DNA from 4 places in the Prosthecomicrobium sp. N25 genome. Region 4 is predicted to be linked to each of the others. Evidence: predicted binding sites of a transcription regulator. Region 4 holds the regulator's gene; each other region holds the start of a gene.
The links. The regulator LexA, encoded in region 4, represses DNA repair genes until DNA is damaged. The targets are predictions, from matches to a motif close to TGTTCNNNNTGTGTTCNG.
Positions count from the first base shown of each region.

Region 1 (7,494 bases), 740 kb from region 4:
CGCGCGTCGTCCGCTTGGGCTGCGCGCGGGAACGCCCCCGTCCCGGTGGGCGCGTCCTTCGGTGGAAGGCATGAATGCGAGGCGAGCCGGCATGCTGCGGCGTTTGAGCGAGACCGAGACCGCGATCCTCGGCGGCATCTCCGAGGTTCAGGACGAGCGGCGCGAGCCGCACCGGATCCTGCGCCCCGGCGAGACCTGCTGGCGCCTCGAGGAGGCCGACAGGGCCGCCGTGCTGGTCGACGCGGAGGCCTATTTCGCCGCCCTCGACACGGCGCTGCGGCAGGCGCGCCGGTCCATCACGATCCTGGGCTGGGATTTCGATGGCAAGATCACGCTGCGGCCCGAGCCGGACGCGCCCGCGCTCGGCGACCTCCTGCGCTCACTCGTGGAGGACCATCCGGAGCTCGAGGTGCGGATCCTGGTCTGGAGCGTCGCGGTCGTGCACGCGCCGGGCGCGCCCCTGCCGCTCCTCATCGGGGCGCCCTGGCAGGACCACCCGCGCATCAGCGTGCGGCTCGATTCCAAGCACCCGATCTACGCCGCGCATCACCAGAAGCTCGTCGCCATCGACGACAGCCTCGCCTTCGTGGGCGGCATGGACCTGACCGTCCGGCGCTGGGACAGCTGCCGGCACGAGGCCGACGACCCGCGCCGCGTCACCTACGAGGGCAAGGCCTACGGGCCGGTGCACGACGTGCAGGCCGTCGTCGACGGCCCGGCGGCGGTGGCGCTCGGCGACCTGGCGCGGGAGCGCTGGCGGATCGCGACCGGCGAGGTCGTGCCGGCACCCGTCCGGAACCCGGGGATCTGGCCGGAAGGCGTGGAGCCGGAATTCCTGCGCGAGCCGATCGGCATCGCGCGGACGCATCCCGCCTGGGGGCCGCACGAGCCCGTGCGCGAGGCGGCACTCCTGACCGCGGAGGCGATCCGGGCGGCCCGCCGCTCCATCTACATCGAGGCGCAGTACCTGACGGCCCGCTACATCCGCGACATCCTGGTCGACCACCTGAAGCGGGAGGACGGCCCGGAGGTGGTGGTCGTGCTGACCTTCTGCGCACGCGGCTTCTTCGAGAAGCTCGTGATGGGCATCAACGGCGAGCGCCTGATCCGGCATCTCAGGCGGCACGACCGCCACGACCGGCTGCGCGTCTTCTACCCGTCCTCGCCCGGGCGGGAGGAGACGGAGTGCCCGATCCACGTGCACGCCAAGGTGGTCGTCGTCGACGACCTCCTACTCCGGATCGGGTCGTCCAACCTGAACAACCGTTCGGTCGGCCTCGACACGGAATGCGACATCGCCATCGAGGGGACGAGCCCGGCGACCCGCCGGCGCATCGCCGCCATCCGGGACCGCCTGCTCGGTGAGCACCTCGACGCGGAGCCCGAGGCGGTCGGCCGGACACACGCCGAGGAGGGCTCGCTCATCCGCACGATCGACCGCCTCAACGCCAATCCGCGGCGGCTGAAGCTCTCGCCGGCCTTCGACAGCCGGGGCGCCGTCCGCTCCATGCCGGGCACGTTCCTGCTCGATCCCGGCAAGCCGTTCGAGCCGCTGTGGTTCCTGAAGAAGCGGACCTGAAACCGGGATCACGCGCGCCACACCTGATCGTGATACCCTCGCCGCCGCGGAAGGCCTTGCGCCTCTCCGGGGCGGCGGCTATTCCGCGCCCTCCCGATGGTCAGGGGAGCGGCGCCGGTTCGATCCGGCGCCGGGCCAATCGGAGGAAGTGTACATGATCGGGAATTGGTTCCTGCGCCTCGGCGTGCTCGCGGCCCTCACGGGCATGGGCCTCGGCATCGTCATGGGGGCCTCGCACGACCACAGCCTCGCGCCCGTCCACGCCCATATCAATCTCGTCGGCTTCGTGTCGATGTTCCTGGCGGGCCTCTTCTACAAGGTCGTGCCGGCGGCGGAGGGCAAGGCGGCGGGCCTGCATCTCGGGCTCGCGACGACAGGCCTCGTGCTGATCGCGCCGGGGATCGCGGGGGCGGTGCTGTCGAAGCCCTGGGGGGAACCGGTCGCCATCGCGGGCTCGCTCGTCACCATCTCGGCCATGCTGGTCTTCGCCGCGATCGTCACCGCTCACACGCGCCGTGCCCCGGCGGCGAGCCGGATCGCCATGCCGGCGACGTCCGCGCTCAACGGCTGAGGCCGGGCAGCGCCTTCGCGCCGAGCGGAGCGCCTCGCCTGATCGCGCGCGGCGCGAGACGGGGCGCTCCGGCCCGCTCCCGGTGCCGGATCGCGCCGACGATCCGCAGCGGACCCACAGGAACGGAACCGGAACATTTTGGTCGCGGCGCGCTCTGATCCGTGAGACAATCACAGGCGATTCGTGGTAGCACCCGCCCATGACGCCGTCCGACCGGAGCCCCATGGCCAAGTCCCAAGACCTCTTCGCGAAGCTCCCCGAGCCGGAGGCCCCGCCGCGTCCGGCCGCGCCCGCGCCGAAGCCCCTGCGGGCGGTTCCGATGCGGTCCGGCACGCCCGGGGAGGCCGAGTACAACGCTTCCCACATCGAGGTCCTGGAGGGGCTCGAGCCGGTGCGCCGGCGGCCCGGCATGTATATCGGCGGTACGGACGAGAAGGCGCTGCACCACCTCTTCGCCGAGGTGATCGACAACGCGATGGACGAGGCCGTGGCGGGCCATGCCAGCTTCATCGACGTGCGGCTGGAGGCGGACGGGACGCTGACAGTCTCGGACAACGGTCGCGGCATTCCGGTCGACCCGCATCCCAAGTATCCGGGCAAATCGGCGCTCGAAGTCATCATGACGATGCTCCATTCGGGCGGCAAGTTCGACGGCAAGGCTTACGAGACGTCGGGCGGCCTGCACGGGGTCGGCGTTTCGGTGGTCAACGCGCTGTCCGAGAGCCTCGAGGTCGAGGTCGCCAAGAACCGTCGGCTCTACCGGCAGCGCTTTTCGCGCGGGCATCCGGTGACCGGGCTCGAGGAGCTCGGCGAGGTCATGAACCGGCGCGGGACGACCGTGCGCTTCCGCCCCGATCCGCAGATCTTCGGGCCGGCGGCGAAGTTCGACCCCTCACGGGTCTTCCGGATGACGCGGTCGAAGGCCTATCTCTTCGGCGGGGTGGAGATCCGGTGGTCCTGCCCGACGGAGCTGGTGGCGGGCGGCGAGACGCCCGACAAGGCGGTCTTCCATTTTCCCGGGGGCCTGAAGGACTTCCTGGCGGAGAAGCTGAAGGGCGAGCGGCTCGCCGTCGACGACGTCTTCGCGGGGCGGACGGCGAAGACCTCGGGCCACGGCGCGGTCGAATGGGCGGTCGCCTGGTTCGCCGGCGACGGTTTCGTCTCCTCCTACTGCAACACGGTGCCGACGCCGGAGGGGGGCACGCACGAGCAGGGCCTCAGGGTCGCGCTGCTCAGGGGCTTGCGCGCCTATGCGGATCTGGTCGGCAACAAGCGGGCCGCCATCCTGACCGCCGAGGACGTCATGACGACGGCCGGGGCGATGCTCTCGGTCTTCATCCGGGAGCCGGAGTTCGTCGGCCAGACCAAGGACAAGCTCGCCACCGCCGAGGCCCTGCGCATCGTCGACACGGCCATCAAGGACGCCTTCGACCACTGGCTCGCGGGCTCGCGCGCGCAGGCCGACCGGCTGCTCGACTGGTCGCTGGAGCGGGCCGACGAGCGGCTTAGACGGCGGCAGGAGAAGGAGATCCTGCGCAAGACGCCGATCCGCAAGCTGCGCCTTCCCGGCAAGCTGGCGGACTGCTCGGACACGGCCGCGCAGGGGTCGGAGCTCTTCATCGTTGAGGGCGATTCGGCCGGCGGCTCGGCCAAGCAGGCGCGCGACCGGCGTTCGCAGGCGGTGCTGCCGCTCCGCGGCAAGATCCTCAACGTGGCCAACGCGACGCGCGACAAGCTCGGCGCCAACCAGCAGCTCGCCGACCTGGTGCAGGCGCTCGGCTGCGGGGTCGGAAAGGCCTGGCGCGAGGAGGACCTGCGCTACGACAAGATCATCGTGATGACCGACGCGGACGTGGACGGCGCCCACATCGCCTCGCTGCTCATCACCTTCTTCTACCGCGAGATGCCGGACCTGATCCGGCGCGGCCATCTCTATCTGGCGGTGCCGCCGCTCTACCGGATCACCCACGGCTCCAAGACCGTCTACGCCCGCGACGACGCCCACAAGGCCGAGCTCATGGCGTCCGTCTTCAGGAACAAGAAGCCCGAGATCGGCCGTTTCAAGGGCCTCGGCGAGATGATGCCGTTCCAGCTCAAGGAAACCACCATGGACCCGAAGACCCGGACGCTCCTGCGCGTCGAGGTCATCGAGGGCCAGGAGGACGCGACCAAGGACTCCGTCGAGCGCCTGATGGGCAACAAGCCCGAAGCCCGCTTCGCCTTCATCACCGAAAAAGCCGCCTTCGCGAGCGATCTCGATCTGGATATCTGAGGGGGTCTATTCTTGAGTGACAATACCTACCACGTGCCGCGACTGGACGATCGTTCAATAATTCGATTCCTAAGGGCGTCTATTGCGGAATTCCCACTTCTATCGGCTTCAATTTATGTCCAAGGGTACCCTGAATCAATAAGCCTCTCCAGTGCTGAAGTTGAAATGTTGATTGCTCACCCCTCTTCTTCGGCAATTCATCAAGCGCAGTTGCAGGTTCCGGGGTTTACTTTCACGATTGCGAGGACAAGTAACGCGGACTCAATTCTTGATAGAGTTAACACTAATTGGATCCACAATTCCCCTCAGAATGGGGGGGGTGCAACCTGAGAATCGAGAGCAGCTGTTCGCATTTCTATTGTTTGCTCATAAGGAAATAGGTAAGTATGCATTTGCTTCTAACAAGGGAAAGATTGATACGCTCAACGTAAGTTCAACGATCCAGGCTCTTGAAGCCACTCAACTGTCTATAATTGAAAAATACAATACGTTGCTTGTCGATAACATCAACACTCTCGAACAGGAACGAAGGCGACTCAGTACTGAATTCGAAGCTGAACGCGCTTCACTTTTAGCGAGGCATGAAGAACAAAATATCAGGCTTGAGGCTCAGCGATCGGAACTCGAAGCAATTAGAAGGCAAGTAGATGATAGAACTAATACTCATGCAAGACGTGAAATCCGGAAGGATATAAAATCTGCTCTGGAAGCTCAGGTTTCTAAGTTCGCCCTCAGTAAAGATACAGTCGGTCTTCGGACCCCTATCACCATAACATGCTTCATCTTTATTTGCATATCAGCATGTGCAATGATTTTTAGTTTCTGGGATGTTCATGAGTACCTCTCACAGGAACGCGACCGAGATCTAGTCATGATTGGATGGCTCATGCTTCGCTCGCTTCTTGCCTTTGCTGTGCTCGTGAGCTTGTTGGGATTTTATCTTCGCTGGCAGAATGAATGGTTCAAGAGAAACTCCGAAGCTGAGTTTGTTGTTAGACAAACGCAGATCGACATTGACCGCGCAAGTTGGGCGATAGAGTCCGCGCTGGAATGGCAGATGGCACGCCAGAGCGACATACCCGAAGCATTATTGACAGGCATAACACACGACTTGTTCCGTCGGACGCCGCAGAGTTCAGAGGCCGTTCAACTAAACGCAGCGGACCACCTTGCCTCGGCGATACTAGGGTCTGCATCTAAGCTCCGGCTCGATAGCACGGGTGCAGCGCTGGAGCTCGACCGCAAAGGTTTGAGTAGACTCGAGAAATGAAGTGAGGTCTCTCCGTCCATCTCTTAACGCGAATTCCTCTTAGGGTGCTGGCCTAGCATGATTCTCTCCACGAAGAGGAAACCCGCCGCGATGGCGCCGGCAAGGAAGACGGCGAGCGCGGCGTAGTGGAGGAGGACGATGGCCGGGCTTGCCTCGGGGGCGAGGGCCCAGAGGCGGCCGGCGATCTTGATCGTCATGAACAGCGCGACGACGAGGGACAATCCCCATTGGGCGCGGTCGAGGGTCATGGCGGGTCTCCCGGATCTGACTGTGGCGATCCTGGGGCGCGGGCCTTGAACCCGTCTTGAAATGGCCGTTCATCTGGTCTTCACGTGTCCGGCCCGGAAACCAGCGCGGCGAATCCGCCGCCTTCAGAGACGGTCCCGCCCATGATCCGACGCACCCTCCTCGGCCTCGTCCTCCTTGCCGCGGCCGCTCAGCCCGGCCGGGCGGACCCGGCCTCCGACCGGATCGCGCAGATCCCGGCCGAGGTGGAGGAGATGCGGCTCGTCGGCGAGTGGTCGACCTCCGGCAAGGCGGGCGCCTACCGGATCGTGGTGACACGCTCGGGCACGACCGAGATCCGGGCCCGCTTCTATGTGCAGTGGATCGCCTACACGCAGGCCGGGCCGTCCGTGGAGGCGAGCCTGGAGATCGCGGAGGTCTTCGAACTCGGGGCGGACGTCAAGGAGACCACGGTCGAGATGGACGGCGACCGCCTGGTGCTGACCTTCGATCTCGAAGGTGGCGGCGCGGCCGAGGGCACCTACGAGGCGATCGTCAAGGCCCCGGGCGACTACACGTTCCAGAAGGCCGGCAACTGAAGCCTGGGGCCCGCGCGGGCCCGCGCAGGCCCTCCCCCGCCCGTCAGGCGTCCAGCCATTGGCCGAGCGCGGTCGAGACCGGCTCGGGGGCCTCGAGCGTCGACAGGTGGCCGGCGCCCGGCACGACGACGAGACGGCTGCCCGGGATGCCCTGGTGCATCTCGCGGGCGAGATCGGGCGGCGTGATGGCGTCCTGCTCGCCGACCAGGACCAGGGTCGGGCAGGCGATGCGGGCGAGGTCCGGGCGGGAGTCCGGGCGGCCGAGGATCGCCGACTGCTGGCGGATGAAGCCGTCGCGGCCCGTGGCCTCGGCCATCCGGCGGACAAGGGCGACCAGCGCGGGGTCGGCCCGTCCCCGCTCCGACAGGAGGCGCGGGAGCTGCAGGTCGGGGATGCGGGCGAAGCCGCCGTTCCAGGCGATCTCGATCTGCTGGCGGCGGGACTGGCGGGTCTCGTCGGTGTCGGCGCGCGCCTGGGTGTCGAGGAGGGCGAGGCGCTCCACCCGGTGCGGGGCCTGGCGCAGGATCTCGAAGGCGATGTAGCCGCCCATTGAGAGGCCGGCGAGCGCGAAGCGCGGCGGGGCGTCGGCGAGGATCGAGGCGGCGAGCCCCGCCATCGAATCGTGGCCGGTTTGGTCGGCGACCACGAGGGTCCGCCCGGCGCCGAGGGCATCGATCTGCTCCGACCAAAGGGACGCGGTGCAGTTGAGGCCGGGGATCATGAGAAGCGGAAGATTCGACAAGGCAGACCTCTCCGAAATCAGGCGGCTCCCGATGTTGGTCGAAGTCGGCGAAGAAATCGCCGCCGAAATCGGGATCGAGTTCACGCCTCGGGCGTTTCGACATTGACTTTTTGGTTTCGCACCGTATGTTCCGGGAGCCTTTCGCACTGCATCATGAACTCTGCGGATCGCCCCTCGCATGCGAAAACGAAACGAACCGCAGCCGGTTCCGGCGCCGGTCGGGGCGATGCAGCAAC
Region 1 covers NZ_JBBCAT010000001.1:2,295,207-2,302,700, reverse strand. The annotation lists gene WBG79_RS10410 (phospholipase D-like domain-containing protein) at 92-1,579, shown strand; gene WBG79_RS10405 (hypothetical protein) at 1,734-2,150, shown strand; gene parE (DNA topoisomerase IV subunit B) at 2,374-4,422, shown strand; gene WBG79_RS10395 (hypothetical protein) at 4,742-5,692, shown strand; gene WBG79_RS10390 (hypothetical protein) at 5,716-5,940, opposite strand; gene WBG79_RS10385 (hypothetical protein) at 6,082-6,516, shown strand; gene WBG79_RS10380 (alpha/beta fold hydrolase) at 6,560-7,258, opposite strand.
Region 1: parE (DNA topoisomerase IV subunit B) is a predicted target of LexA. The motif match lies at 2,269-2,286, and genes of this name have one in related genera.

Region 2 (7,494 bases), 310 kb from region 4:
CACGGCGCACACCGCCTCCGGACGGACCGAGAGCACGGCCGAGCACAGCTGGCGGCTCTGCCTTTGGGCCCTGCTGCTCGCCGACCGCTTCGGCGAGATCGACAGGACGAGGCTCCTGGAGATCTGCATCGTGCACGATCTCGGCGAGGCGATCCGGGGCGACATCCCGGCGATCCACCAGGCCGGCCGGCCGGGGAAGGCCGCGGAGGAGCGCGCCGACCTCGCCACCCTCGCCGCGCCCTTGCCCGACCGGCTCGCCAAGAAGATCCTCGCGCTCTGGGACGAGTACGAGGCAGCTGCGACGCCGGAGGCCCGGATCGCGAAGGGTCTCGACAAGCTCGAGACCATCCTGCAGCACAATCAGGGCCTCAACCCGGCTGACTTCGACTATGCATTCAACCTCGGCTATGCACGGCAGGCCACGGACCGCGTTCCCCTGATCTCGGCGATCCGGGCCATCCTCGACGAGGATACGAAGGCGCATGCCGGGAAATCGCCGTCCGGCGCTTGACGCCAGGCACGCGGGCAGGAAGTCTGCGGACCCCGCACCGCGGCGACCGCCGCCGTCCGACACCGTTGAGGGAGGTTCACCCCGTGCTCAAGCATCTCGCATCCGCCGCGCTGGCCGGACTCGGTCTCGTCGCCGCCTTCGCGATGCCCGCCGACGCGCAGGCGCCCGAGAAGGCCAAGCTGGAACTCGGCGTCGGCGGCAAGCCGCTCCTCTACTACCTGCCGCTGACCATCGCGGAGCGGAAGGGCTTCTTCAAGGAGCAGGGCCTCGACGTCACCATCAACGATTTCGGCGGCGGCGCGAAGTCGCTGCAGGCGCTGGTCGGCGGCTCGGTCGACGTGGTCACCGGCGCCTACGAGCATACCATCCGCATGCAGGAGAAGGGGCAGGACATCGTCGCCGTGCTCGAGCTCGGACGCTTCCCGGGGATCGTGCTGGCGACCGCCAAGGACAAGCCGATCAAGTCGATCGCGGACCTCAAGGGGGCCAAGGTCGGCGTCACGGCGCCGGGGTCCTCGACGCACCTGACCGTCTCCTATCTGCTCGCCAAGAACGGGATTGCGCCGGACGCGGTCTCGATCATCGGAGTCGGCTCGGGCGCCTCGGCGGTCGCCGCCCTGCAGAAGGGCAACGTCGACGCGGTCTCGCACCTCGACCCCGTGATCTCCAAGCTGGAGGCGGACGGCTCGGTCAACATCCTGGTCGACACCCGCACGGAGGCGGGCACCAAGGCGGTCTACGGGTCGACCAACCCGGCGGCCTCGCTCTACCTGAAGGCGGACTTCGTCAAGGCCAACCCGAACACGACCCAGGCCCTCACCAACGCGCTCTTCAAGGCTTTGAAGTGGCTCGAGAAGGCCTCGCCGGACGACGTCGCCGCGGCGGTGCCGGAAGAATACTGGCTCGGCGACAAGGCGCTCTACGTCAAGGCGGTGGCGGCGAGCCTGCCGACCTATTCGCGGACGGGCGTCATCACCGCCGAGGCGAGCAAGGGCATGCTGGAATTCCTCAAGGTCGTGGAGCCGACCTTCGCGGCCGACAAGATCGACCTCGCCAAGACCTTCGACGGTCGCTTCGTCGAGAAGGCCGCCCAGACGGTGAAGTGAACCGCGGCCTTCGATAACGAGCCCGGGACGGCGACGTCCCGGGACGGCGTCGGAAGACGGGGAGCTACCCGAGCAGCCTACTCGCTATCCAGGCGGCGCCCGCGGTCCTACGGTCCGGGTAGGGCCCGGCAGTCAGAAACGGCCGTGGGCGCCTCGGCCGGTCGTGATCGGGCCAGGACCGGCTGTCCTCGACCTGATGCACCTTCTCGAGCGGTCAGGACCGCACGCTGCCGCGCGCGATCGGCGACGGACCGTCCCCCGTCGCCCGCCGTTCAGAACGGGATTTCGTCGTCCATGTCGGCATTGGAGAAGGCCGGGGGCCGGCTGCCGCCGCCGCCCGAGCCGCCGGCGCGTGGCGCGCCGGAGCCGCCGCCGCGGTCGTAGCCGACGCTCCGCGCGGCCGGGCGACCACCGCCACCACCACCGCCACCGAAGTCCTGGTCGCCGCCGAAATCGTCACCCGATCCGGCGCCGGGACCGCCGCCCTGACCGCGGTCGAGCATGGTCAGCTGGCTGTTGAAGTTCTGCAGCACGACTTCGGTGGTGAAGCGCTTCTGGCCCTGCTGGTCCTCCCACTCGCGGGTCTGCAGCGCGCCCTCGACGTAGACCTTCATGCCCTTCTTCAGGTACTGCTCCGCGACCTTCGCGAGACCCTCGTTGAAGATCACGACGCGGTGCCACTCGGTCTTCTCCCGCCGCTCGCCGGACTGGCGGTCGCGCCAGGTGTCCGTCGTGGCCAGGCGGAGGTTGACGATCGGACGGCCGTCCTGGGTACGGCGGATTTCCGGGTCGGCGCCCAGATTGCCGACCAGGATGACCTTGTTCACGCTTCCGGACATGACGACCTCCTGTTCCGCCGCCACCCTACCCCGCCGGCGCGCCCGCGCCACGCGCGCCGCGGGGCTTATCCACGGCAATCTGTCCCGGAACGGACCAGCCTGCCCGTCCCGACGGGACCCTCGCCGGTGCGGTCCCCGGTGGGCCTTGCCATTCGTTCCCGATCCGTTCTATACAAGCCCGTATCGGAACGCAAGCCACCCCAGCCACCCGAGTCGCGCCGCGAGGATTGAGGGACGGCGTGCGAACCGTTAACGTTCGGCGGCGGCCTCGGGATCCGGCGATCCCGCAGGCGGCTCCTGACGGATCCTGACAGGAGGCCCGTGGGAGGGTCGCGGGCCGGCGGAGCCATCCGCCCGGCCGGGGGACTCGTATTGTTAACAGGGCCGCCGGCCCCCACTTGCGGGACATCCGGCTCCCCGGGCCGTGCACCCTGCCCGCCGACGCAGCCGACGAGAGCGATGATGACCGACAGACCGCGCGCTGGCGCCTCGGCCCTGAAGACGATCTCCATCCGGGGCGCGCGCGAGCACAACCTCAAGAACGTCGACCTCGACCTGCCGCGCGACAGCCTCGTGGTCATGACCGGCCTGTCGGGATCGGGCAAGTCGTCGCTCGCCTTCGACACGATCTACGCGGAGGGCCAGCGCCGCTACGTGGAGAGCCTGTCGGCCTATGCCCGGCAGTTCCTCGAGATGATGCAGAAACCGGACGTCGACCAGATCGACGGGTTGTCGCCGGCGATCTCGATCGAGCAGAAGACCACCTCGCGCAACCCGCGTTCGACCGTAGGCACGGTCACCGAGATCTACGACTACATGCGCCTGCTCTTCGCGCGCGTGGGCGTTCCCTACTCGCCGGCGACGGGCCTGCCGATCGAGAGCCAGACGGTGAGCCAGATGGTCGACCGGACCTTGGCGCTTCCCGAGGGCACGCGGTTCTACCTGCTGGCGCCCATCGTGCGCGGCCGCAAGGGCGAATACCGCAAGGAACTGGCGGACCTGCAGAAAAAGGGCTTCCAGCGCGTCAAGGTCAACGGCGCCTTCCACGAGATCTCCGAGGCGCCCGCCCTCGACAAGAAGCTGAAGCACGACATCGACGTGGTCGTCGACCGCATCGTCGTGCGGGCCGACATGGCGAGCCGGCTCGCCGACAGCTTCGAGACCGCGTTGAAGCTCGCCGACGGGATCGCGATCGCCGAGTTCGCCGACGACAAGGACGACAAGGGCGATCCGCGTCGGCTGATCTTCTCCGAGAAGTTCGCCTGCCCGGTCTCCGGCTTCACGATCTCGGAGATCGAGCCGCGGCTGTTCTCCTTCAACAACCCGTTCGGCGCCTGTCCGACCTGCTCGGGTCTGGGCACCGAGCAGAAGATCGACCCCGCCCTCGTGGTGCCGGACGAGAGCCTGACGCTCCGCAAGGGCGCGGTCGCGCCCTGGGCGCGGTCGACTTCGCCCTTCACCACCCAGACCCTGGAGGCGCTCGGCAAGCATTTCGGCTTCCCGCTCACCGTTCCCTGGCGCGACCTGCCGGAACGGGGGCGGTCCGCGATCCTCTACGGGACGGGAAGCGAGGAGGTGCTGTTCGCCTATGACGACGGGCTGCGCAGCTACCAGACCCGGAAGACCTTCGAGGGCGTCATCCCCAACCTGGAGCGGCGCTGGCGCGAGACGGAGTCCGACTGGTCGCGCGAGGAGATCGAGCGCTACTTCGCCACGACGCCGTGCCGGGCCTGCGGCGGCACCCGGCTGAAGCCGGAGGCGCTGGCGGTCAAGATCGCCGGGCGACACATCGGCGAAGTGTCGGAACTGTCGATCCGCAAGGCGGGCCAGTGGTTCGAATGCCTGCCGGCGGAGCTCACGCCGAAGCAGAACGAGATCGCGGTGCGGATCCTGAAGGAGATCCGGGAGCGCCTGAAGTTCCTGAACGACGTGGGCCTGGAATACCTCACGCTGTCGCGCAACTCCGGGACGCTGTCGGGCGGCGAGAGCCAGCGGATCCGGCTCGCCTCCCAGATTGGCTCGGGCCTGACGGGCGTTCTCTACGTGCTGGACGAGCCCTCCATCGGGCTCCACCAGCGCGACAACGCGCGGCTGCTCGAGACGCTGAAGCACCTGCGCGACATCGGCAACACGGTCATCGTGGTCGAGCATGACGAGGACGCCATCCTGACCGCGGACTACGTGGTCGACGTCGGCCCCGGGGCGGGCATCCACGGCGGGCGGATCGTCTCGCAGGGGACGCCGGCCGAGATCATGGCCGACCCCAACTCGCTGACGGGCCGCTACCTCTCCGGGGATCTCGGCATCGAGGTGCCCGAGCGCCGCCGCAAGCTCACCAAGGGCAAGCAGCTCCGCATCGTCGGCGCGCGCGGCAACAATCTCAAGTCGGTCACGGCCGACATCCCGCTCGGCACCTTCACCTGCGTCACCGGCGTATCGGGGGGCGGCAAGTCGACGCTCGTCATCGACACGCTGTTCCGCTCCGCGGCGCGCAAGCTCAACAACGCCAAGGAGAACCCGGCGCCGCACGACCATGTCGACGGCCTGGAGTTCCTCGACAAGGTGATCGACATCGACCAGTCGCCGATCGGGCGCACGCCGCGCTCCAACCCGGCGACCTACACCGGGGCCTTCACACCCATCCGCGAATGGTTCGCCGGGCTGCCGGAGGCGAAGGCGCGCGGCTACGGGCCGGGGCGTTTCTCGTTCAACGTCAAGGGCGGCCGCTGCGAGGCCTGCCAGGGCGACGGCGTCATCAAGATCGAGATGCACTTCCTGCCGGACGTCTACGTGACCTGCGACGTCTGCAAGGGCAAGCGCTACAACCGCGAGACGCTCGAGGTGCAGTTCAAGGGCAAGTCGATCGCCGACGTGCTCGACATGACCGTCGACGAGGGCGTCGCCTTCTTCCAGGCGGTGCCGGCGATCCGGGAGAAGCTCGAGACGCTGTCGCGCGTCGGTCTCGGCTACATCCACGTCGGGCAGCAGGCGACCACGCTGTCGGGCGGCGAGGCGCAGCGCGTGAAGCTCTCCAAGGAGCTGTCGCGGCGCTCGACGGGGCGCACGCTCTACATCCTCGACGAACCCACCACCGGGCTGCACTTCCACGATGTCGCCAAGCTGCTGGAGGTGCTGCACGAGCTGGTCGACCAGGGCAACACGGTCGTGGTCATCGAGCACAACCTCGAGGTCATCAAGACCGCGGACTGGATCCTGGACCTCGGCCCCGAAGGCGGCGACGGCGGGGGCGAGATCGTCGCCATCGGCCGGCCGGAGGACGTCATCAAGGCGGAGCGCAGCCATACGGGCCGTTTCCTCGCCGAACTCCTCGACCGCCGACCGCCCCGCCGCACCGCCTCGGCGGCGGAGTAGACGGGCGCGGAACGCCGCCGACCTCTTCGGGGATTCGACCACGGACGGCACCGGGAATCGGAGCCGGCCGGCGATGCCTCGGCAAGCCGATGCCGTCCGTCCGGCCCCCGGCGGTCCCGTTCTGCTGCGTCGCACAATGAATAGGATCCCGGGGGTCGCGGCCTCCCGGGCCGACGACTGGATCGATTGAACCTACCCCAGGGATTTCGCCGACCCGCGAGCGATGAGGCTGGATCATGGCTCGATCTTCATTGTGCATTGCACAACGCGCATGACGGACATGCGGGCGCCCCCCTTCAATATGTCAGCCATTCTGCACTATCTTGCAGTCATCGATCGACGCCAAAGGCGACGACGCCCCTCCCGGACCGCCCCCGACAGCGGATCCGGACCCAGAGCGAGGCTGTCCCCGCGGTCTTGGATCCCGGTCCCGTGCCGTTGTTCCTCCCAGACAGGCACCGCCCGGGCACCGCGTCAGGACGTCGACGACCTCGGCCGCACCGGGTCCTCCCCCCGGCCGGCCACAGCCGACGGGGGTTCCTCCCAGCCCCGATCGGACCATCGAACGCCCGCCGGCTCCTCCCTCCGGCGGGCGTTTCGATTCGCCGGCCCATCAGGCATCATCGGTCGACCCCGGGGGACGCCCAGCGATGGACATCGAGATCAGGCCGATGCGGGACGAGGACCGCGAAGCGGTGGCGGACCTTGCGGCGGCCTTGAACCGCGAGGAGGTCGCCGCCCATCGCCAGGCCGGTCATCCCTTCGCGGAGGGCTTCGCGCGTGACCGGGCGGGCGCGGCATCGCCCGTCCTGCAGGTCTTCGCGGCCGCTCGCCAGCACAGAGGACTGGTCCTCGTCGCCTGTGCGGAGCGTCCGGTGGGCTATTTGGCACTCTCCGTCGAGGCGGGGCTGTCGCCCCGCGGCGGTACGGGACCGATCGGCTACGTGGCGGGACTGATGGTGGAGCCGGCCTATCGGGGGCGCGGGCTCGGTCGCCGGCTTCTCGACGAGGCGCGGCGCTTCGCGCGCGAGCGGGGTCTCGCCGCGCTGGTCCTGTCCGTCTCCACGGACAACCCGGGAGCCCGGCGCTTCTACGAGCGCGAGGGGTTCCTCCCCTTCGCGACGGCCATGATGGCCGATCCCGCCGCCTGGCCGTGCCGGGCGACGGGATCCTGCGTCGAAGGAGCGCCCGGCGGTACCGGGCGGTCCGTCACTTGACGACGGTCACCTGGGTGAAGTCCTGGAACCAGCTCTGCGCCGGCTGAAAGCCCTTCACCTTCGGGCTCATCGCGCGCGGGTTCAGGTCGTGGACGATGAAGAGCCACGCGGCATCGTTCACGACAGTCTCGTGGACCTTCGCCAGGATGGCATTGCGCTCGGTCTCGTCGAAGGTGGCATAGGCCTTGTTCAGTCCCTCGTCGACCGCGGGCGCAGCGAACTGGGCCCAGTTGTTGCCGCCCGGCGGGAAGGACGCCGTGTGGAAGAAGCGGAACAGGGTCACCGGGTCGGAGAAGCCCGAGGAGAAGTTCATCCCCACGGTGCCCTTCGACATGGCGGCGGTCGGCGGGTTGCGGGCGGCGACCAGCATGGTGCCCCAGTCCACCGTCTCGAACTCGACCTCGATGCCGACGTCCTTCAGGTTCTGCTGGACGAGCTCGTTCATCGGG
Region 2 covers NZ_JBBCAT010000001.1:2,727,726-2,735,219, reverse strand. The annotation lists gene WBG79_RS12480 (HD domain-containing protein) at 1-511, shown strand, start outside; gene WBG79_RS12475 (ABC transporter substrate-binding protein) at 655-1,617, shown strand; gene ssb (single-stranded DNA-binding protein) at 1,890-2,456, opposite strand; gene uvrA (excinuclease ABC subunit UvrA) at 2,916-5,828, shown strand; gene WBG79_RS12460 (GNAT family N-acetyltransferase) at 6,479-7,045, shown strand; gene WBG79_RS12455 (ABC transporter substrate-binding protein) at 7,038-7,494, opposite strand, start outside.
Region 2: ssb (single-stranded DNA-binding protein) is a predicted target of LexA. The motif match lies at 2,610-2,627, and genes of this name have one in related genera.

Region 3 (7,494 bases), on a different contig from region 4:
AGGATCTTGGCGGTGGTCATGGGCGCGCGGTCGCCTCCAGGCTGCGTGTAGAGCGGGTGGGGCAGAGAACGCTGCCGCGCGGGATGACGAGAGAGAAGGTGGAGCCCTCGTCCACCCGGCTCTCGACTTCGATTGTCCAGCCATGGCGACGGGCGGCGGTCGCACAGATGGCGAGCCCGATGCCGGTGCCGGCGTATTCGTCGCGGCTGTGCAGGCGGCGGAAGGGCTCGAAGATGCGGCGCTGGTACTGCATGTCGAAGCCGATGCCGTTGTCGGCCACATCCAGGGAAAGGCCGCGACGGCGGTGCTCGCTGGTGCTCACCCTAATTTCGACTGGGCGGCCGGGCTTGCGGTACTTCACGGCGTTGGCGAGGAGATTTTGGAGGATCTGGCGGACCTGCACCATGTCGCCGCTGACAGCGTGGGCAGGGTCGACGGCGACCTCGACGGTCGCCCCGGCCGCCTCGATGTCGGCGGACAGGTCCCGAACGACGTCGTCGACGAGGGTGGCGAGCGAGATCGGCACGCGCTGGAGTTCCGCGTCCGAGGCACGGAAATAGTGCAGCAGGTCGGTGATCATCGTCTCGGCCCGCGCGGCGGCGTTCTGGATCACTCCGGCCGCCTGCTCGATCTCCTCGGGGTCGTCCCCGTCCAGCGTCTCCCGAAGCATGTCCGAATAGCCGACCAGCTTGCGCAGCGGCTCACGCAAGTCGTGGGAGAGGATCCGGCTGAACTGGCTCAGGTTCTCGTGCGCCTGGCTGAGCTCCCGGTAGAGTGCCGCCAGCTTCTGATGTTGCCGGCGGATGTTGTCGGACAGCGCCCGGGCTTCGGTGTTGTCGCGGCCGACGCTGAAGATCTCGATGACGCGGCCGTCCGGCCCGAAGATCGCACGGTCCGTCCAGGCGAGCCAGCGCAGGGCGCCGTCGCTGCGCAACTGCTGGTTCTCGTGCATGGTCAGCGGGTTCTCGGGCGTCATTGCGGCGATCAGGTCGAGAACCTCGCGGGCGAGTTCCGGCGACAGGGCGTCGGTGGCGCGCCGGCCGACGATCTCCGTCTCGGCGATGCCGAAGAACTCGCAATATTTCCGATTGACGAACACCACCGTCGTGTCCGGCAGCGCGCGGATGATCAATTCCGGGACATAGGCGAGCGTTTCCCGGTTCAGGCGCTCCTGCTCGACGACGCGGCGCTGAGCGTTGTTTCGCGCGCTCACGTCGGCCAGGATGGCCAGGCATCGCGCATTCGAACCCTCGCCCTGCATGGTGGCGCTGATCTCGACCTCGAGCACGCTGCCGTCCTTGCGGCGGAACTCCTGGGGCTGCTGCTTGAGGACGCCGGTCCGGGAGAAGGTCGGGAAGAGCACCTCGTGCGAGTAGATCCGGCTCGCATCGGTCAGGAACTCGCCCGAAAATCGGCCGATGACCTCGTCCCGCCGGTATCCGAGGACGCGCAGCCACTCGTCGGAGACCTCGATCAGGCGCCCGCAGCCGTCGACGGAATGCATCATGGCCGGGCTTTGGCGGACGATCTCGCGCCACTCGTCCGATACGACCGGAGCCAACCGGGGCCTGTGGCCTGACTGCGGCAGGACGTCGAGCATCCGGGCTCACCCCGTTCTGGTCTGGTCTGGAATTCCTCGGTGGCACCCCGAGCCTGCTCCGCCTGCCGGCGGCTGTCGATGCGGCACCGCAACGCAACGACTCTGATGCAAATCGATTGATTTGCATTTGATCCCTATCATGGACCGAGACCATTCAGCTTATTCACACTGGAAAAAATACAGAAGCGTTCCCCTGTAACGCAACGTAAGTGCGTATTTTCCTGCAGATCAAGCAGTCTCAGGGACGGGCGACGAAGCTGTCGAGCACCCGCTTGCGACCGGCGCGGTCGAAGTCGATCGTCAGCTTGTTGCCCTCGACTTCGGCGACCGTGCCGTTGCCGAACTTCTGGTGGAAGACGCGCTCTCCGACCGCGTAAAGGGGTTGCTCGGTGGCGACCGACTTGGCCACTAGCGCGCCCTCGATCACGGCGCCGGCGCGGCGCTGACGCACCGGATTGCCCCAGCGGTCGCGCATCTCGTCCCGGCGGCCATGGCCGGGCCCGGCGGCGTAGCCGGCCCGCGCCTCCTCGAAGCCGCCGGCCTCCGCCGCGCCCGCACCACTATCCTCGCGCAGCTTGCGGGCACGCTGCCAGCCCGGGGACGTGTAGGACGAGCCGAAGGGGTCCATCCGGTCGAAGCGGCTCTGGGTGTAGCCGCCATAGTTCGAGGAGGGCTCGACCACGTCGACGTGGGCTTCCGGCAGTTCGTCCAGGAAGCGGCTCGGGATGGAGGAACTCCAGGAGCCGTGGATGCGGCGGTTGGACGCGAACCAGATGCGGGCGCGCCGGCGGGCACGGGTCAGGCCTACATAGGCGAGGCGCCGCTCCTCCTCGAGGCCGGCCCGGCCCGATTCGTCGAGGGCGCGCTGGTGCGGGAACAGGCCCTCCTCCCAGCCCGGCAGGAAGACGGTGTCGAACTCCAGACCCTTGGCGGAATGGAGCGTCATGATGGTGACCGCGTCCACCTCCGCCTGGCTGTCGGCGTCCATCACGAGCGAGACGTGCTCCAGGAAGGCCGGCAGGGACTCGTAGTCCTCCATGGACCGGAGGAGTTCCTTGAGGTTCTCGAGACGGCCCGGGGCTTCCGCCGAGCGGTCCTGCTGCCACATCCCGGTGTAGCCGGACTCGTCCAGGATGATGCCGGCGAGCTCGGTATGGGACAACGCGTCGAGCTGGTTGCGCCAGCGGCCGAACGACGTGCCGAGGTCCTTCAGGGCGCTGCGCGCCTTGGGCTTCAGCTCCTCGGTCTCGACGATCTCGGCCGCGGCCTGCACCAGGGGGATGGACCGAGCGCGCGCGAAGGTGTGCAGCTGCTGGATGGTGGCGTCGCCGAGGCCGCGCTTCGGGACGTTGACGATGCGCTCGAAGGCGAGGTCGTCGGCGGGCTGGCAGGTGACGCGGAAATACGCCAGGGCGTCGCGGATCTCGGCGCGCTCGTAGAAGCGCGGGCCGCCGACCACCCGATAGGGCATGCCGAGGGTGACGAAGCGGTCCTCGAATTCGCGCATCTGGAAGGAGGCGCGGACCAGGATGGCGATGCCGTTCAGGGGATGGCCCTGGCGCTGGAGCCGCTCGATCTCCTCGCCGATCGAGCGGGCCTCCTCCTCGGAATCCCAGGCCGACGCCACCTTGACCTTCTCGGCGTCCGGGTCGGAGAGGTCGGTGAAGAGCGTCTTGCCGAGCCGGCCCTCGTTGTGGGCGATGAGGTGGGAGGCGGCGGCGAGGATATGGCTGGTGGAGCGGTAGTTGCGCTCCAGGCGGATCACCTTGGCGCCGGGGAAGTCGTGCTCGAAGCGCAGGATGTTGTCGACCTCGGCGCCGCGCCAGCCGTAGATCGACTGGTCGTCGTCGCCGACGCAGCAGACGTTCTTGGAGCCCGTCGCGATCAGGCGCAGCCAGAGATACTGGGCCACGTTGGTGTCCTGGTACTCGTCGACGAGGATGTAGCGGAAGCGCTGCTGGTAGTCGGCGAGCACGTCCGGGTGGCCGCGCCAGATGCGGATCACGTGGACGAGAAGGTCGCCGAAGTCGCAGGCGTTGAGGGTGCGCAGGCGGTCCTGGTAGGCTTGGTAGAGCGCGGCCCCCTTGCCGTTGCCGAAGGCGCGGCCCTCGAGCGGGGGCACCTCGGAGGGGCCGAGGCCCTTGTTCTTCCAGCTGTCGATGAAGCTCGCCAGCTGGCGGGCGGGCCAGCGCTTCTCGTCGATGCCCTCCGCCTGGATGACCTGCTTCAGGAGCCGGAGCTGGTCGTCCATGTCGAGGATGGTGAAATCGGATCTGAGGCCGACCAGCTCGGCGTGCCGGCGCAGGACCCGGGTGCCGATCGAGTGGAAGGTGCCGAGCCAGGGCATGCCCTCGACCGCCTCGCCCACCAGGGCGGAGATGCGGTGCTTCATCTCGCGCGCGGCCTTGTTGGTGAAGGTGACGGCCAGGATCTGGCTCGCACGGGCGCGGCCGGTCGCCAGGATGTGGGCGATGCGGGTGGTCAGGACGCGGGTCTTGCCGGTGCCGGCGCCGGCGAGGACCAGGAGCGGGCCCTCGGTCGACAGGATGGCCTCGCGCTGCTCGGGGTTGAGGCCCTGCAGGTAGCCGGTCTCGGCCGGCATGCGGGCGCCGGCGGCGCGGGCCGCGATGCCGCCCGGGCGGGGCGCGGGCGCATCGACCGGCCGGTTCGTGGCGGGACGGGCGGGAGCCGGGCGCACGTCGAAGGGCGGCTCCTCGAAGGGCGGCTCGTCTTGCGCATCGGTTTCGGGACCGGACGCAAGGGGAGCGTCGCCCGGGAAGCCCTCCGCGAAGGGATCGTCGAAGGCGTCGTCGGCCGAGGCCGACGAACGGGAAGAAGGCTTGCCAGCGGCCATGGATGTTTCCGACTCGTTCTCCGCGAGCCTTTATATAGATCATGCGGCAGGGATGCGGCAGGGCGGGCCTCGCCTCTCCCGCGCGACGGCCCGGCCGGTCCGGCTCACATCATCGCGGCATTGAGCCGGCGGAACTTGGCGATCCCTCTCGCGGACCGCGGGTTCTCCGCGACGCTGTCGGCGGCGAGCGCGGGCGCGGGCGCGGTGGCGGCCCTCACGAGGCCGGTCATCGGGGCGATCGCGCCGCTGCCCGGGAATACGGCCGTGTCGAGCGTGGTCCGGCCGACGCCGAGGTGGTCGGCGAGCAGGCCCTTGAAGACGGCGCGGAGATCGGTTGTCGGCCTCAGGTCGCGGCCCTCGTAGAGGTTCGCGGCGGCGAGGCCGGGCCAGTCGCCGTAGACCTTGCCGCCCTGGACGGAGCCGCCCGCGAGAAGCGCGACGGTGCCGACGCCGTGGTCGGTGCCGTAGGTCCCGTTGGTCTTGGCGGTGCGGCCGAATTCGGTGACGCAGGCGACGACGGTCTGGCTCCAGGCCGCGCCGGAGACCGTTCGGAAGTCGTCGAGCGCGGTGTCGAGCTGGCCGAGGACGGCGGCGAGCGCGCTCGCCTGGTTGATGTGCGTGTCGAAGCCGGTGACCGACAGGACGGCGATGCGGGGCCCGGTCGGCTGCGCCATCAGGGCGGCGGCGCCGCGGAACGATTTCTGCAGGGAGGTCAGGGTGCCGGTCGTCGAGGTGCCGGCCGCGGTCGCCATGGCGTTGGCGGCGAGGCCCCGGGAGAGGTTGTCGTAGAGCACCGGGTCGGCGGTCCGGTAGAGGTTGACGAGGTTGTTGTCGAAGACCTGGTCGGGGCGGCCGAAGGCGGCGGGCGACCAGCCGAGGACGGGGGCGGGCCCGGCGAGGATCAGCGGGGCCGGGCCGACCTGCAGGGCGCCGTTGACACGGACGGGGCTGCCGGCCGGCAGCGCGGTCAGGAGCCGGTTCAGCCATCCGCTCGGGGCGGTCGAGACCTGGCCGGGCTGGCCGTTCTCCAGATTGTCCTGGCAGTCGAAATGGGAGCGATTGCGCAGCGGCACGCAGGCCGCGTGCACGACCGCGGCTTCGCCGGCCTGCACCATGGCGCCGAATTTCGGCATCGCGGCGTTGAGGCCGAAGAAGCCGTCGATGGCGATGGTCGAGGCGGCCGGGATGGCGAGGCCGCCGCGCAGGGTCACGTAGTCGGGGTCGCCGAAGGGGACGACGGTGTTCAGGCCGTCCATGCCGCCGCGCAGGACGACGATCAGGAGGCGCGGGTCCGTGGCGCTGCCGGCCTCGGCGAAGCCGGGGACCATGGCCCAGGAGAAGAAGCTCGCCGACAGGCCGAGGACGGCACGCCGACTGAGGGCGAGGCGGGACTCCTCGCATCCGGCCGCAGCGGCGGCGGCGATGCGCGGGTCGATGTCGTCGTGGTCTTGCGCCATCGTCAGCTCCGCAGGAATTCGGGGGTCATGAACAGGGTGGCGAGGCCGCGCCGGGTATCGGGCCAGAGGGTCACGGCCTGCAGCGAGGCGGCCGAGAGGGACCCGGGGTAGAGCTGGGCGGCGAGATCCTTCGGGGCCGGGCCGGCGTAGCCCGACTGGACCATGCCGGCGACCATGTAGGCGGCGTCCTCGCGGACCCGGACGGCGTCCGGGTTGATCCACGCGAAGCTCTCGTCCGGATAGCCGTCCGGGGTCAGGCACTGCCACGGGGCGTGGTTGAGAGTGGAGAGGGCCCAGTTGACGGCGTTCTCGTTGGTGGTGTCGACGGCCTTGCCGGACGCCCTGAGCTGGGCGACCATCGACAGGTAGGGCGTGCGGATGCGCGAAAGCGGCGCCGACCAGGCCTCCGGCATGAGCACCAGGGCCCGGGCCATCGCCTTGAGGTCGCCGCCGGACCTGGTAAAGGCGTCGACGAGCGTCTTCACCATGGCGGCCGTCGGCGCGTCGGTGACGAAGTGGACCAGCATGCGGAAAGCGAGGTGCTGGGCGGTGGCGGGATGGGCGGCCAGCATGCGCAGGACGGCGAGGCCCTGCTGCTGGCCGGTGGCCGGCCAGCTCCGGCCGAGCACCGTGAAGGGGCCGGGCTCGTGGCCCTGGTCGCGGTAGACGAACTGGCCGACGACCGCCTGGGTGGCCCCGAGCCAGCCGTTGTCCGCCTCCCACTTGCTGACATAGGACCAGCCGGTCAGCACATTGGCGAAGTTGGTGACGTCCGCCTGCGTGTACGGGCCGCCGACGCCGAGGGTGTGGAGCTCGAGGGTCTCGCGGGCGAGGTTCTCGTTGTAGCCGAAGTGGGCGCCCTTTCCGATCGGCGAGTTCGGTCCGTAGGACTTCTGGTTGTCCAGGTAGGTGATCATGGCCGGGTGCTGGAACACCGCGAGCAGCATGTCGGAGAACTTGCCGAGCACGGTCTTGCGGATGACGTCCCGCTCCCATTGGCCGATGGTGGCCCGGACCACGTCGTTCTTGCCGCGGTTCATCGAAAAGTGGTTCGACCAGAACAGGACGAGGCGCTCGACGAAGCCGATCTCGGGGGCGAGGTGCTTGGCGTAGCGGGCGCGCAGCTCCTGCTTGTTGAGGGTGTCGGCGCCGCTGAACCCGGTCGTCCCGAGTGCGCAGGCCGCCGCGTAGGTCGGAAGGGCCGGGTCGGAGATCAGGGCGATGTTCGGCGTGTCCAGCTCGGCGAGGAGCGCGTCGCGGGCCGCGTTGGCGCTGGCGGCGAGGCGGGCGGCCGTGCCGCCGGGCTTGGCGCCGAGGCCGAAGCGCTGCAGCGCGATGCGCGCCTTCATCTGCGGCGTCAGGACCGGGGCGGCGGTGGTCGTGGTCGCCCCCGCGGTGCCGGCCTTCTTGCGCCGCGTCTCGTCTTGCATGGCGTCGAGCATGGTCCGCCTCCGGGTCGATCGCGGAGGGGACGTTCGGCCGCCGTCTCCTAACGGGTCCTGAATCCGATCGGTGAATGACGCTTCGTCAGCAACCAAGATTACCCAAAGGCAAAGCGGCTCCGGCACAGTTTAACGGAGGGC
Region 3 covers NZ_JBBCAT010000005.1:146,933-154,426, forward strand. The annotation lists gene WBG79_RS25130 (hypothetical protein) at 1-20, opposite strand, end outside; gene WBG79_RS25135 (sensor histidine kinase) at 17-1,600, opposite strand; gene WBG79_RS25140 (ATP-dependent helicase) at 1,839-4,454, opposite strand; gene WBG79_RS25145 (DUF1501 domain-containing protein) at 4,559-5,911, opposite strand; gene WBG79_RS25150 (DUF1800 domain-containing protein) at 5,914-7,353, opposite strand.
Region 3: WBG79_RS25140 (ATP-dependent helicase) is a predicted target of LexA. The motif match lies at 4,458-4,475, and genes of this name have one in related genera.

Region 4 (7,494 bases):
GAACGTCGAAGATGCCCGGCGAGGTCGAGCGTCCGGTCAGCGCGGCGCGCAGCGGCTGCGCCGCCTTGCCGAGCTTCAGCCCCTCCGCCTCCGCGAAGGCGCGGACCGCGGCCTCCGTCGTCTCCACCGTCCAGGCGTTCAGGCCTTCCAGTCGCGCCGCGAGCCCGGCGAGCGTGCGCCGGCCAGCCTCGTCGAGGAGCGCCGTTGCCTTGTCGTCGAGCGCGAGCGGCCGGTCGGCGATGAGGAAGCGGGCGCCATCGAGAAGTTCCAGGAGCGTCCGGGCGCGCTCCTTCAGCCCCGGCATGGCGGCCCGGAACTGGCCGAGCCCCGGCTCCGACGCCAGGCGCGCGAACTCGGCGCCGTTCGGGATGTGGGGCAGGAGATCGAGCGCGAGGCGGACAAGTTCGTCGTCGTCGGTGCGCCGGATCCAGATGCCGTTCAGGTGTTCCAGCTTGGCGAAGTCGAAGCGGGCCGCGCCCTTGTTGATGTCCTTCGGGTCGAACCAGCCGACCGCCTCCGCGGTCGAGAAGATCTCGTCGTCGCCGTGGCTCCAGCCGAGGCGCGAAAGGTAGTTCCGCATGGCCTCCGGCAGGTAGCCCATGGCCCGGTAGGCGTCCACGCCGAGCGCGCCGTGGCGCTTGGAGAGCTTCGCGCCGTCCGGCCCGTGGATCAGCGGAATGTGGGCCATGGACGGCACGTCCCAGCCCATCGCGCGGTAGATCTGGGTCTGCCGCGCAGCGTTGGTCAGGTGGTCGTCGCCCCGGATGATGTGGGTGACGCTCATGTCGTGGTCGTCGACGACCACCGCCAGCATGTAGGTCGGCGTCCCGTCGGAGCGCAGCAGCACGAAGTCGTCGAGCACGTCGTTGCGGAAGACCACGCGGCCCTGCACCACGTCGTCGATGACGGTCTCGCCCTCCTGGGGCGCGCGCAAGCGGATCACCGGCTTGACGCCCGCCGGCGCCTCCTCGGGCGACCGGTTACGCCAGCGGCCGTCGTAGCGGGGCGGGCGGCCCTCCTTCATGGCGGTCTCGCGCATCTCTTCGAGCTCGGCCTGAGAGGCGTAGCAGCGATAGGCCATGCCGCGCGCCAGGAGCTCGTGGGCGACCTCGGCGTGGCGGTGCATGCGTGCGAACTGGAAGGTCAGTTCGCCGTCCCAGTCCAGCCCGAGCCAGCGCAGGCCGTCCAGGATCGCCTCGATGGCCGCCTCGGTGGAGCGCTCCCGGTCCGTGTCCTCGATGCGCAGCAGCATCTTGCCGCCCGTGTGGCGCGCGAAGAGCCAGTTGAACAGCGCCGTGCGCGCGCCGCCGATGTGGAGAAAGCCAGTCGGCGACGGGGCGAAGCGGGTGACGACGGGATCAGCCATGGGAGGTCCGGGTCTTCGGCCGGGTCGGGCCCGGGCCGGTGGTCACGATGAGGGCGGTTCCTGTAGCATGGGTTCGCCGAAAAGTAAGCAAGGGGGCCGCGTGGAGGGCTTCCGCGGGGAGCCGGGGGGCTCGCCGGTGGATACAGACGGGAGAGAGGACGCCGGTTCCGTGCGGAGCCGGCGGCGGAGGTCCGTTGCCGCGTTCGCGGTCCCGGGAGGCGCGCGCCGGATCGCGCTGGAGGCCTCTCTCCTGCGCGAGCGGATCGCCGACACGCTGGCGGCCGAACTCGACAGGGGAGCCGGGTTTCCCTGGGCGGTGGTCGCCTTCGGGCTCGGCGCCCTCGGCTACCTGAAGCTGCCGCAGGAGCCGCAGGCCTGGGCCCTGGCCATCGTGGCGGTCGGGTTCGCGGCTGCCGCCCTGACGGCGCGGCAGCGCGGGCGCGACGCGCGCGTCCTGGTGCTCGCCGCGATGGCCGCTGCGGGGCTCTTTGCCGGCAAGCTGGAGAGCCTGGCCGTCGCGGCGCCGCGGCTCGACCGCGAGCGGACCGTCACGGTCACGGGCTGGGTCGAGGAGGCGGAGGGGACGGCGAACGGCGGCACGCGCCTCTTGGTCGCGGTGCAATCCATGGAGACCCGCGGGCCGGCGCCGGCGGAATGGCCGAAGCGGATTGCCGCGACGGCCGCCCGGGGGCGCGACGGCGGGGCGCGGATCGGGGAGGGGGTGCGCTTCCTCGCCCGGCTTCGGCCGCCCGACGGCCCCGTGCTGCCGGGCGGCTACGACTTCGCCCGGCGGGCCTATTTCGAGGGGCGCGGGGCCTCGGGCTTCGTCCTCGGCCGGGTGGAGCGCCAGGATCTCGGGCCGCCGCCCGGCGCGTTGCGCCTCGCCGCCGGGGTCGCGACACTGCGCCACGACATCGCCGAGCGGATCCGGCAGGCCCTGCCGGGGCGGGCGGGCGCGATGGCGGCCGCCCTGATCGTGGGCGAGAGCCGCGCCGTCCCGGAGGCAGACCAGGAGGCCATGCGCGCCTCGGGGCTCTCGCACATCATCTCGATCTCGGGCCTGCACATGGTCCTGGTCGGCGGCACGGTGCTCGCTGCCGTCCGCCTGCTGCTGGCGCTCGTCCCCGGACTGGCGCTGCGCATCCCGGTGAAGAAGGTGGCCGCGGTCGCGGCCTTCGCGGCCGTCACCGGCTACCTGCTGATCTCCGGCGGCGGCGTGGCGACGGACCGGTCCTACATCATGTTCGCGGTCGGCCTGCTGGCCGTCCTGGCGGACCGACCCGCCCTGACTCAGCGCACGGTCGCGGTCTCGGCGCTGGCGATCCTGGCCTTCGAACCCCATGCGGTGGCCGAGCCCGGGTTCCTGATGTCGTTCCTGGCGGTGCTCGCGCTCGTGGCCGCCTACGAGGTCTGGCGCGACCGCCCGCGCGACCCGACCCGCCTGGTGAACCCGCTGGCCGGCCCGGCCGGTCGGCTCCTGCGCTGGCTCGCCGCGCACGTGACGGGGCTCGCCTTCTCGTCGGTCGTGGCCGGCCTCGCGACGGCTCCCGTCGTGGCGGCGGAGTTCCACCGCGCGGCGCCCTACGGCGTCCTCGCCAACATGCTGGTGCTGCCGGTCGTCGGCACGATCGTGATGCCGATGGCGCTCCTGGCCATGCTGGCCATGCCGTTCGGCCTGGAGTCCTGGCCCCTCGTCCTCATGGGGATGGGGATCGAGGCCATGCTGGCGGTCGCGAGCGAGGTCGCCGGCCTGCCGGGCGGCGAGGGGCTGATCGGGCGCATCCATCCGGCGGCCCTGCCGCTCGCCGTCGCGGCGATCCTCTGGCTGACGCTTTGGACCCGTCGCTGGCGTCTCCTCGGCCTCGTTCCGGCGGCAGCCGCTGTGGCGGTCGCTCCCTTCGCGCAGGCTCCGGACATTCTCGTCGGCGCGGATGCCGAGCCGATCGCCGTGAGGGGTGGCGACGGGCGCCTGGCGGTGCTCGACGCGGCGCGGGCGCGATTCGCCGCGCAGGTCTGGCTCGCCGCAGACGCCGACCCGCGCGCCGTCCGCGACCCCGCCCTGGCGGCGGGCTGGCAGTGCGATCCGTTCGGCTGCGCGATCCATGTGGCCTCCCCCGGGACGCGGCCCCGCGTTCTTGCCGTCGTCCGTGATCCGCGTGCCTTCGACGAGGACTGCCGCCGGGCCGCGATCGTGGTCACCCGCCTGGACGCCCCGCCCGGCTGCCGGGCGCTGACCGTCGTCGTCGACCGCGCCGTCCTGGCGGAGACCGGCGGCCTCGCGCTCGGCTGGCCCGCCCGTCCGGCCAACGGCCCGCCGGCCGGAGCGCAGGGCCCTTCCGTGCCGGGGACGCCCTCGGCGGTGGCGCCCTTGCCGGCTTCGCTTCAGCCCGCTGTCGCGGGCCGGACCCGGCCCTGGAACGCCCGCCCGCCGCCGCCCGCTCCGGCCACCACCGGTTCGCGTACGGCCGAGCCGGCGGGGGCGCCCGCGCCGGTGACCGGTCGTGTGACGCAACCGGCCGGTCCCGCAGCCGACGGGCACCGTCCCGGCCGGGCCGGCACCGCCCTTCGGCCGGCACCCTCCGGGGCGCCGTCCCTGCTGCCGGACGACGACGGAGACGGCCGCGACCCGGGCGTGTCGGACTGAGGAATTCCGGCAATCGGAGGGCCGCGTGGCCGATCCGGTCAGTAGCGGCGGATGAGGCCGACGAGCTTGCCCTGGATCTTGACGCGATCGGGTCCGAAGATGCGGGTCTCGTAGGCCGGATTGGCGGCCTCCAGGGCGATCGACGCCCCCCGCTTGCGCAGGCGCTTCAGCGTCGCCTCCTCGTCGTCCACCAGCGCCACCACGATGTCGCCGGTGTCGGCGCCGTCGGCACGCTTGATGACCACGGTGTCGCCGTCGAGAATGCCGGCCTCGATCATGGAGTCCCCGCGCACCTCCAGGGCGAAGTGCTCGCCGCCGGCGATGAGGTCCGCCGGGACGGGGATCGCGTGGGTGTAGTTCTGGATCGCCGAGATCGGGGTGCCGGCGGCGATGCGCCCCATCACCGGGATGGAGACCGCGCCGTTCTTGTCGTCGCCGGAGCCGACCGGGCGTTGCCTGCCGAGGCTTCCCTCGATCACGGAAGGCGCGAAGGCCTTGCCGTTGCGGGCTGCCGCGAGGCTCGGCGCGACCGAGTCGGGGAGCCGCACCACCTCGAGCGCACGGGCGCGGTTCGGCAGGCGGCGGATGAAGCCGCGCTCCTCGAGCGCTGTGATCAGCCGGTGGATGCCGGACTTCGACTTGAGGTCCAGCGCGTCCTTCATCTCGTCGAAGGAGGGAGGCACGCCCGTTTCCTTCAGGCGTTCGTGGATGAACATCAGGAGCTCGAGTTGCTTGCGGGTGAGCATGGGTCCTGTCGCCCCTCGGGTTCGGTTTGGTGGTTCGAATCCTTCGTCGCCACTCTGCCGCTCGGGCGTCCGGATCTCCTATGGGGGACGGGGGTCGTCTCCACGAAAACCTGGATGAAGCCTGTGACGTGTACAAAGCGCGAACTGAAGCTACACGTTCTCTCCATGTTCTACAAGCGTCAATTTTCCGTTAAAACGGACCGGGAACGAAGAATATGCGGCCGGGAACGAACCCGAACGCTGCGGAACGGGCCGCGGCGGTCCGGCGCCGGAGCGGGCTGAGACGGTCAGGAGAGGGGGATGATTCGGCACCGGCCGCCGGCGGGGAGCGGCGGGGCGTTCGGGGCGCGCAGGACCAGGCAGTCCGCCCGGGCGAGGCGGGTCAGCATGGAGGAGTCCTGGACGGGGAAGGGGCGCACCCGGGGCAGTCCGCTTTCGTCCCGGCTTTCGATTTCGGCGCGCAGGTAGTCCTGCCGATGGTCGTTGGCGGCCAGGTCGACCGCCGCCACGGCGTCGACCTCCGGGTCGAGCAGGGGGGCGACGCCCAGGAGGGCGCGCAGGAGGGGTTTCAGGAACAGGATCGCGCAGACGAGGCTCGAGACCGGGTTGCCGGGCAGGCCGAGGACGCGCATGGGCCCGAGGCGGCCGGCCATGAGCGGCTTGCCGGGCCGCATGGCGATCTTCCAGAAGGCGAGCTCCATGCCGGCGTCGCCGAGGGTCCGGCCGACCAGGTCGAGGTCCCCGACCGAGGCGCCGCCGAGGGTGACCAGTACGTCGGCCCGCGTCTCGAGGGCGGCGGCGATGCGTGCCCCGATGGCGGCCTCGTCGTCGGGCGCGATGCCGAGGTCGACGGGCTCCCCGCCGAGCGCGCTCACCATCGCGGCGACCCCGAAATTGTTGGACGCCACGATCTGGTCCGGGCCGGGCGTCTCGCCGGGGCGGACGAGTTCGTCCCCGGTCGCCAGGACGGCGACGCGCGGGCGACGGCGCACCTGGAGGACCGGGTGGTTCATGGCCGCGGCGAGCGAGACCGCCCGCCAGTCGAGCCGCGTGCCGGCGTCGATCAGGCGTTCGCCGGCCTGGAAGTCGAGCCCCACGGGCCGGACGTTGCGGCCGCGCGGGGTGGCGTCGAGCGCCAGGATGGTGCCGTCCGCGGCAACCTCCGCGTTCTCCTGGATGAGCACCGTGTCGGCGCCTTCGGGCACGGGCGCGCCGGTGAAGATGCGCAGGGCCTCGCCGGCACCGAGGCGGCCCTCGAAGGCGCGGCCGGCCGGCGCCGTTCCGATCACGCGCAGGCGCGCCGGGACGGCGGCGATGTCGGCCGCGCGGAGGGCGTAGCCGTCCATGGCCGAGGCCGGGAAGGGCGGCTGCGTACGGGTGGCGGTCAGGTCCTCGGCGAGGACCCGGCCTTCCGCCTCGGCGAGCGCGACCGACTCGGCGCCGACCGGCACCACGCCGGCCAGCATGCGCGCCCGCGCCTCCTCGACCGACAGGAGCGGGGATCCGGACACCGCCATGGCCGTCACTCCGCCCGCCAGTCGCCGGACTTGCCGCCCGACTTCTCGAGCACCCGGACGCCCTCGACGATCATGCCGCGGTCGACCGCCTTGGCCATGTCGTAGATGGTCAGGCACGCGACGGTGGCAGCCGTCAGGGCTTCCATCTCGACCCCCGTCTGACCGCCGACATGCACCGTCGCGCGCACGACGAGGCCGGGCAGAGCCTCGTCGGGCTCGATCTCGACGGCCGCCTTGGTGAGGAGCAGGGGGTGGCAGAGCGGGATCAGCTCGTGGGTCCGCTTCGCCGCCATGATGCCGGCGATTCGCGCCGTCGCCACCACGTCGCCCTTCTTGGCCTGGCCGGCGCGGATCATCGCCAGGGTTTCGGGCTTCATGCGCACCCGCCCCTCGGCGACGGCCACGCGCCGCGTCACCGCCTTGTCGCCGACGTCGACCATGTTGGCCGCGCCGGTTTCGTCGATATGGGTCAGTCTCGCCGTCACGGGATGCCTCGCGCCGCTCGCCGGGGTCGGCAATCTAGCCGCGACGGGGGGCGGGCGGAAGCGGCCGGGGTCGGTGACGAGATCACAGACGGCACGCCTCCGGGCTATTACGGACCGAACCGATCGCAAGCTCGACGGTTCGGGCGCGGGGCAGCCCTGGGAGCAGCGGCATGACGGACTGGTTCGACGGCGTGTGGCTCTCGCGGGTCCAGTTCGCCTTCACGATCACGTTCCACATCGTCTTTCCGGCCTTCACGATCGGGCTCTCGGCCTTTGTGGCGACGCTTCACCTGCGCCATCTCCGGACGGGCGATCCGATCTTCCTGCGGCTCGCGCGCTACTGGACGAAGATCTTCGCGGTCTCTTTCGCCATGGGGGTCGTGTCCGGGATCGTGCTCTCCTACCAGTTCGGCACCAACTGGAGCCGCTTCTCGCTGGTGGTCGGCAACGTGGTCGGACCGCTCATCGGCTACGAGGTGCTGACCGCCTTCTTCCTGGAGGCGACCTTCCTGGGCATCATGCTGTTCGGATGGGATCGGGTGTCGCCCGGCATGATGGCGGCGAGCGCGACGGCGGTCGCGGTTGGGACCCTGCTCTCCGCCTTCTGGATCCTCTCGGCGAACAGCTGGATGCAATTTCCGGCCGGGCACGCGGTCCGCGACGGGATCGCCTACCCGGTCGACTGGATCGCGGCGATCTTCAACCCGACCTTCCCCTACCGGCTCGCCCACATGGT
Region 4 covers NZ_JBBCAT010000001.1:3,037,861-3,045,354, reverse strand. The annotation lists gene gltX (glutamate--tRNA ligase) at 1-1,366, opposite strand, end outside; gene WBG79_RS13835 (ComEC/Rec2 family competence protein) at 1,536-4,010, shown strand; gene lexA (transcriptional repressor LexA) at 4,049-4,756, opposite strand; gene WBG79_RS13825 (molybdopterin molybdotransferase MoeA) at 5,044-6,273, opposite strand; gene moaC (cyclic pyranopterin monophosphate synthase MoaC) at 6,279-6,758, opposite strand; gene WBG79_RS13815 (cytochrome ubiquinol oxidase subunit I) at 6,929-7,494, shown strand, end outside.